Regions from separate parts of the Pantoea sp. B65 genome, predicted to be linked through region 2. Evidence: riboswitches for the same ligand, from Rfam matches in the RefSeq annotation. Region 2 holds a riboswitch; the other holds the start of a gene.

Region 1 (4,198 bases), on a different contig from region 2:
TGCCATAGGTTTCCGGCCCCTTGCATCCCAGATGATAGAGACACCAGCCCTGACGATGGCCTTCATCGCCAAATTCTTTGGCAAAACGGCCAGCGTCGAAATGTGGACGGCGTTCGCAGTTTTCGTGAATCAAACGGCCATAGGCAAAGGTAGGGCGTCCCAGCGCATCCAGTGTTGGTGGTCGCTGCCAGGCAATAATATGGGCGACAGTGGCCAGAAAGTTGTGCGGGTTCGGCGGACAGCCGGGAATATTGATCACTTTTTTTCCCGGTAATGCTTCCTGCAGACTTACTGCGCCCGTCGGGTTGCTGCCTGCGGCCGCGACGCCGCCCCAGGAAGAGCAGGAACCGATGGCGATAATCACCGCCGCGTGTTCCGCCACTTCACGAATATGCTCGACAATCGGTTTGCCGGCTATCATGCAGTACACGCCGCCATCTTTGAGCGGAATAGATCCATCCACCACCAGGATATATTTCCCCTGGTATTGCCTTATCGCCCGGTGTTTGTTTTCTTCCGCCTGTTCGCCAAATGCTGCTGACAGCACTTCGTGATACTCAAGCGAAATGGTATTCAACAACAGGTTTTCAATCGTCGGGTGGGTTGCGCGCAACAACGACTCGGTACAGCCGGTGCACTCCTGCGCGCCAATCCACACTACCGGCGGGCGCTGTGGCGAACTGATGGCGCTGGCGAGCTCGGCGGCTGCGCTGTTCGCCAGCCCCATTGATGCGGCAAGTGCGGCACATAGCTTCATAAAATCACGGCGATTAATGCCATGATGGGAAAGGATGGTATTTTCCCCAGTCATTTTTATTATTCTCCCATATCCGGAGTCAGTCTTGCCAAATTGAACGTGAAGAGCAGCAGGATGACTACCGGACGCCCTCAGAGCGCTTACGACAGTAAGTGACTGGAGGAGATTAACGTAGCCAATCCACCTGCAACCTGAACGATGACTGATACGACAAGGAATAAAGAGTGGATATAGTAGGGAGGAAATTAATTTAACAAGCTTGATCTTTATCAAATATTGGCGGAACAGGCTGGTTATTTTAGTTTTATTACTACCGATGTAATAAATGTGATGATTTATGCATATTTTTTTATTTTCTCAATATTTACTATTGAAATGAGAGTCGCTCTCAATAACTATTTATTCTCGCGCATTTGCCAGCCGTTGAGGGTCTGTTAATAATTGATATATGAAAAATATAATTTTAATCTATTGATAATTATGAATATTTAAATTAACCCTGATGGCGTTTTAATGTTAATTATCACAACGATTAATAAGAATCAATGCATGGCGTTCGAAGAAATATTTTGAATTATTTACCTGGCGCGATAGCAACAACGAAATTAGGCACAACTTCCTCGCGTAATCGAACCGACGCCAGGGTCAGGCTAACGCTTGCGTAAATCTGGTCGCTTCCTTATGCTGGCGGAGTAAGAACTTGACTCGGGGTGCCGTTTCTTTTCACCGAACCGGCTGAGATACACCCGTTGAACCTGAACTGGATAATGCCAGCGGAGGGAAGTCAGATGCCTGAGCGCATCGCCTTCTTGATCGCCGGTTGGGAGTTGTATATGAATTATCAACCTGACCCGGTTTCTGGCGCCATTGTCGCCGAATCCCTCGCTCTGTTTCGTCAGCATGCGCCGCTGGTGCACTGTATGACCAACGATGTGGTGCAAACCTTTACTGCTAACGTGCTACTGGCGCTTGGCGCGTCGCCTGCGATGGTGATCGATGCTGAGGAAGCGGCGCAGTTTAGCGCTATCGCCGATGCGTTGTTAATCAATGTCGGTACGCTAACCCGCGATCGCGCCAGCGCGATGCGCGCGGCAATTGACGCCGCTGTGCAGGCGCAGAAACCCTGGACGCTGGATCCGGTCGCCGTCGGCGGCCTGCGCTTTCGTAGCGAATTTTGTCAGGCGCTGCTGCTGCAGCGTCCGCGTGCCATTCGCGCTAATGCTTCAGAAATTCTGGCGCTGGCGCAGCAGGTCGGCCAGGGGCGCGGCGTCGATAGCTTACACGATTCCGCTGCGGCGCTGAGCGCGGCGCAACAGCTGGCGCGCAGCAGCGGTGCGGTCGTCGCGGTAACCGGAGTGGTCGACTATGTCACCGACGGTGAGCGTACGCTGGCGGTGCCCGGCGGTTCGGCGCTGATGACGCGGGTGGTGGGAACCGGCTGTGCGCTTTCGGCGGTGGTGGCGGCTTTTGCCGCGCTGCCTGGCGATAGCCTGCAGCATATCGCCAGTGCCTGCCGGGTGATCTCCTGCGCCGGTGAACGCGCGACCGCCACGGCCAGCGGGCCGGGGAGTTTTATTCCTGCCTTCCTCGACGCCCTCTGGCAACTGGATGCGGAGGCGCTGCAATGAAACGAATTAATGCTTTAACCATCGCCGGCACCGACCCCAGCGGTGGCGCCGGTATTCAGGCTGATTTAAAGGCGTTTTCCGCGCTGGGCGCCTATGGCGCCAGCGTGATCACCGCACTGGTGGCGCAGAATACCCGTGGCGTGCAGTCGCTGTACCGTATCGACGCGGAGTTCGTCGCGGCACAGCTCGACTCGGTACTGTCGGATGTGCGTATCGATAGCGCCAAAATCGGTATGCTGGCGGATAGCGATATTGTGGAAGTCGTCGCCGGGCGTTTACGCCAGGCGGCGCTGCCATGGCTGGTGCTCGATACGGTGATGCTGGCTAAAAGTGGCGATCCTCTGCTATCAGTGATGGCGATTGAAACCTTGCGCCAGCGCCTGCTGCCTCTGGCATCGCTGATCACCCCTAATTTACCGGAAGCGGCGGCGCTGCTGGATTGCCCGCCGGCGCGCAATGAACGGGAGATGTGCGCGCAGGGGCGCGCGTTGTTAGATCTGGGCTGCCAGGCGGTACTGATTAAGGGCGGTCATCTGTCTGAGCAGGAGAGCCCGGACTGGCTGTTTACCCGCCAGTATGAGCAGCGCTTTAGCGCCCCGCGCGTGCCGACCCGCCATACCCATGGCACCGGGTGCAGCCTGTCGGCAGCGCTGGCGGCACTGCGCCCGCGCCATGATAGCTGGTCCGCCACGGTGGATGAGGCTAAGCAGTGGCTGCAGGGGGCGCTGGAACATGCGGATTCGCTGGAGGTGGGGCAGGGGATTGGCCCGGTGCACCATTTTTATCGCTGGTGGTAGGCAGTACTGCCTGCATGAGATTTTTTTGCTGCGGATCGTTCTGAAAAATGGTGTCAGCAATTTGCGTTAAGGGGGCGATTGGGTCCAGGCTGTGGTAGGTCGGCGCAGGCCGGCGGTCGGGCTGAAGGCTGAAGCTGTTTGGCCCATCACTCATTTTCCAGGAGCTAACATGACGGACATCGTACAGTTATTGGGCAAAGAAGCTGACCACCTTCTGCAACATCGCTGCATGACCATTCCAGCGGAAAGCCTGTATTTGCCAGGCGCGGATTTTGTTGATCGGGTAATGATCGATAACAATCGTTCTCCTGTGGTACTACGCAATATGCAGACCCTGTATAACACCGGCCGTCTGGCGGGCAGCGGTTATCTGTCGATTCTGCCGGTGGATCAGGGGGTGGAGCACTCGGCTGCGGCGTCATTTGCCGCCAACCCGCTCTATTTTGATCCGAAGAATATCGTCGAGCTGGCGATTGAAGCGGGCTGTAACTGTGTGGCTTCAACCTATGGCGTGCTGGCATCGGTGTCCCGGCGTTATGCGCACCGCATTCCGTTTATGGTGAAACTGAACCATAACGAGACCCTCAGTTATCCGACCCAGTACGATCAGACGCTGTATGCCAGCGTCGAACAGGCATTTAACCTCGGTGCGGTAGCGGTCGGCGCCACGATTTACTACGGTTCCGAACAGTCGCGCCGTCAGATTGAAGAGATTTCCGCCGCCTTCGAACGCGCCCATGAGCTGGGAATGGTGACGGTACTCTGGGCCTATCTGCGTAATAACGCCTTTAAAAAAGACGGTACCGATTATCATGCCAGCGCCGATCTGACCGGCCAGGCAAACCATCTGGCGGCCACCATTGGCGCTGATATCGTTAAGCAGAAAATGGCCGAAAATAATGGCGGCTATCAGGCAGTGAAATTCGGTTATACCGATGAGCGCGTCTACAGCAAACTGACCAGTGAAAACCCGATTGATCTGGTGCGCTATCAGCTGGCCAACTGCTATATGGGGC
Region 2 (4,198 bases):
GGCGGCGGGCAGTATTTGCCGTCGCAGCCATGGCCACTCCACCAGACGAAACTGATGCCAGCCACGCATACCCAACTGCGCCGCCAGCTGACGCTGCTCGGCAGGAATATTTTCCAGCGTCTGCAATAGCAGGCGGGTGGCCAGCGGCAGATTAAAAAATACATGGGCCAGCAGAATGCCCTGCAGGCCATAAGGGGAGAAGCGGTAATCAATACCGATTAGCTGACACAGATGCGCCAGCCAGCCTTCGCGGCCATAGACGCTCAGGATGCCAAACACCGCCACCAGTACCGGCAGCACCAGCGTCATGGCGCACAGGCGCAGCAGCGCATGGCGTCCGGGAAAACGCCGCCGGTAAAGCGCGCGCGCCAGCGGTATTGCCGGCATCACCGACAGCAGCGCGGATAGCAGCGCCTGCCAGAAGGAGAAACCCAGTACGTGCCACAGATAGCGATCGTGCCAGATAACGCGCCAGTCGGTTTCCGGCGCGTTAAACCACAAAGCGCCAAGCGCCAGTAGCGCCACGGCGACCAGCAGTATCGCTGCCAGGCCGCCGGGGATCATCCAGCCAGCAATTAGCGGCTGACGGCGCGTTGCCATTCACTGATCCACTGGCTACGTTTATCGGCGACTTGCTGCGAGCTGAACTCCAGCGCGGTTTTTGGCACGCTGAGAGTGCTAAAACCGTCCGGCAGTTTGCTGTCGATCACCGGATACATCCAGTTGCCGGTCGGGATGGTTTGCTGGAACGGCTGGCTGACGATAAATTTCATAAAGCGCTGCGCCAGTTCCGGCTGTTTGCTGCTGGCCAGCTGGCCAGCCACTTCGACCTGCAGATAGTGGCCTTCAGCGAAGTCGGCAGCGGCGTACTGATCTTTCTTCTCTTCAATCAGATGATAAGCCGGCGAGGTGGTGTAACTCAGTACCAGGTCGCCTTCGCCTTTCAGGAACAGGCCATAGGCTTCGCTCCAGCCTTTGGTGACGGTAACGGTTTTCTTCGCCAGCTTTTGCCAGGCCTGCGGCGCCTGATCGCCATACACTTTCTGCATCCACAGCAACAGGCCAAGGCCCGGCGTACTGGTGCGGGGATCCTCATAGATCACCTTCCAGTGTTGATCGCTGTCGACCAGTTCTTTCAGGCTTTTCGGCGGGTTTTTAACTTTGGTTTTGTCATAGACAAAGGCGAAGTAGCCGTAGTCGTAAGGTACAAAGGTGCTGTTATGCCAGCCGCCGGGAATTTTCAGCGCGCCGGTATCGACTTTGGCCGGGCTGAACAGACCGGTTTTTTCCGCCGCCTGCACCAGATTGTTATCGAGGCCGAGGATCACATCGGCTTTGCTGTTTTTGCCTTCCATGCGCAGGCGGTTCAGCAGTGAAACGCCATCTTCCAGAGCAACGAATTTCAGTTCGCAGTTGCAGTCGGCTTCAAACGCTTTTTTCACCGCCGGGCCGGGACCCCAGTCCGCTGAGAAGGAGTCATAGGTATAGACGGTCAGAACCGGTTTGGCGGCAAAAGCCGGTGTCGCCAGCAGTAACAGTAATGGCAGGGTTTTCTTTAACACTTTGCGCTCTCCTGAAGAGAAGTTTTATGAGTCGCAAAGGATCTGAGTGACGGGCAATCTCAAATCCCTACGCCGGTATTAACCGGATCAGGTTCGACGGGTCTGTCTCAGCGGAAATTTGACGGGAGCCATAAATGGCTCCCCTACCGTGTTGTAAATCATTGGGTGTCGAGGCGGCATTTATGCCGCCCGCGCCAAAGATTTTCCGTAGCCACAATGACGGCAGGTATGCCGCCTGCGCCACACAAGGTTTTTCCGCACCCCGTTGAGAACGGCCCATTCTAGTGATTTCTGCCCGGCAACAAAAGCGTCATGATTCCGGCGGCGCAAACCAGGCGGATTTAAAGTCGAACCAGCCGAGGGTATTCATGCGCACTCCACGCATACTGCGCTGGCCTTCCAGCAATAACCAGTGGTGGAACAGCGGGTGCAGACTGTAGCTGTCCACCAGTTGCTTACTCCACTCCGCCAGCGGCAGCTGCTGCTGACGCCAGCGTTGCGCATCACTTTCCCAGTCAATATTGACGCAGTGATGGAGCAGCGGAATTTCATACAGTAAGGAAAAGAGCGAAAACTCTAACGGCAGGGTGAAGTTGGCGCTACCCAGCCAGATATCGCTCTGCGCATCACCGCGATACCAGCTGTCATAGTCCACCTGTTGAGTGATCAGTTTGACGCCATATTCCGCCAGAATCGGCTCCAGCGCATTGGCGATCCCCTGATGCTCAATATGATCGCTGTACCAGGTGAGGGTTAAGGTTTCCAGCCCTTCCGGTTTACTGGCTGGCGTCATATCACGACGGTGATGCCAGCGCGGCAACAGCCCGTAAGCGGGAAACCAGTAGCGCTGGTAGCCGATACCGGAATGATTCAGCATCGCTATCGGGTTAAAGATATAGCTGATCCAGCGCCGCACCTGCTCATTGCGTCCCTGTTCGGAGCGCTGGTCAAACAGCAGAAAATAGCAGCCCTCCTCAAGGCGGCTCTCTTCCGACTTTTCATCCTGCTGGTTACCCTGCAGTTTGACGCCGGAATAGACCAGTTCATCAGTAATTTCCGGCAGAACCCAGATTGCCACCTCATCAATGAGCGCGCGATAACCGAAGTAGTCGTCAAATGCCTGAATTTTTAACTGTGACTGCTGATTGCGGACTACCGAGTAGGGTCCGGTGCCGATTGGCTGACGGCTAAAATCCGCCAGGGTCGGCCATTCGCGCGGCAGGATCATGGTGCTGACGCTACCTAACAGCCAGGGCAGCCAGTTATCCGGCTGGCTGAGATGAATATCGAGCGCCCAGGGGGGGGAAGATTCAATCACGCTCAGATGGCTGAAGAGCGGCTGGCTGGTAAGCCGCGTCAGGGTGGCGATCACATCTTCCATCTCCAGTTCGCGGCCATGATGAAAATGAATCGCCGGTCGCAGATAGAAGCGCCAGTGGGTCGCCGAGATCTGTTGCCAGTGGTGCGCAATATCGGGTTCCAGTTCCCCGTTTTCCTCATTTATGCGCGTCAGGCTGCTAAATATCTGTCTGGCGATATGGGTTTCTGAGCGTCGTAGCGGCGAACCGGGTAATAAATTCACCAGTGGACGATAGTAAAGTACGCGCAGAATATGCTTACCCTGGCGGAAGCTGCGGCCAAGATGCGAGGTAATCATCTGACGCACCTGGTTTTTATCCCCCACCAGTTGCACCAGCTGGTCGATGCGGTCCTGGTCCAGCAGATCTTCGGCGCGCTGCTGTTGCAGCGCCAGGCCGGTATACAGAAAGCTGAGTAGCGAGCGCTTGCCGCGTCCGGCCTCTGACTGCCACTCGAGCCAGCCCTCGGCCTGCATGGCGTTCAGCAGGTTACGCATATGACGGCGGGAACAGCTGAGCTGCAGCGCCAGTTCATTCAGTGTGGTTTCGTGTGACTGACCGTTACAACTTTGCCACAGGCGAATAAATTGCTGGCGCAGGCGGGGAGAGGACATAAAAGAGGAACTCCGCGGTGAAAGCTATCAGTTTTTCATTTCCTGTATTATGGCGATAATAGCGGCAGATGGAAGAGCGGGAGGCATCCGGATCGTTTAAAGATGTGCTCAACCATCCCTTTCTGAGTATGGTGCTTTTTTTTGACCTGCCAGCGACTTTATGTTGCTGGCTTTTTTCTTTTCGCTATGGTTACGTCTACGCTTCTTATTCGTTTTGTTGTTTTATTTGATGATCCCTATTTCATCCTGCAAGGATCAAGGCATGAAATCGCTGCTTACCCGCCGCCGTCGCATTAATCCGGTTTACCTCGCCTTTATGGTGGTCTCCTTTATGATTGGGGTCGCCGGCGCACTACAGGCGCCGACCCTGAGTCTGTTTTTATCCCGTGAAGTGGCCGTGCGCCCGTTCTGGGTCGGACTGTTTTATACCGTCAATGCGATTGCCGGTATCGCGGTGAGTTTGCTGCTGGCGAAGCGTTCCGACAACCGCGGCGACCGGCGTATGCTGATTCTGTTCTGCTGCGGGATGGCGTTACTTAATGCCGTACTGTTCGCCTTTAACCGTCACTACCTGACGCTGATTACGCTGGGGGTGTTTCTGTCGTCGCTGGCCAGCGTGGCGATGCCGCAGATCTTTGCTCTGGCGCGCGAGTATGCCGACAGT

What was found. Region 2 has a riboswitch for thiamine pyrophosphate ahead of thiB (thiamine ABC transporter substrate binding subunit). Riboswitches for the same ligand answer to the same signal wherever they lie in the genome.
Region 1: linked by a shared signal. The riboswitch ahead of thiM (hydroxyethylthiazole kinase) and the one ahead of thiB (thiamine ABC transporter substrate binding subunit) in region 2 are both predicted to bind thiamine pyrophosphate.

Annotation. Positions count from the first base shown of each region.
Region 1 is NZ_JAHXPU010000039.1:171,620-175,817, forward strand. It holds gene hybO (hydrogenase 2 small subunit) at 1-811, opposite strand, end outside; TPP riboswitch at 1,454-1,556, shown strand; gene thiM (hydroxyethylthiazole kinase) at 1,591-2,385, shown strand; gene thiD (bifunctional hydroxymethylpyrimidine kinase/phosphomethylpyrimidine kinase) at 2,382-3,182, shown strand; gene fbaB (class I fructose-bisphosphate aldolase) at 3,352-4,198, shown strand, end outside.
Region 2 is NZ_JAHXPU010000023.1:203,871-208,068, forward strand. It holds partial or broken gene thiP (thiamine/thiamine pyrophosphate ABC transporter permease) at 1-600, opposite strand, end outside; gene thiB (thiamine ABC transporter substrate binding subunit) at 576-1,562, opposite strand; TPP riboswitch at 1,610-1,717, opposite strand; gene sgrR (HTH-type transcriptional regulator SgrR) at 1,873-3,534, opposite strand; gene JWF83_RS10965 (sugar efflux transporter) at 3,797-4,198, shown strand, end outside.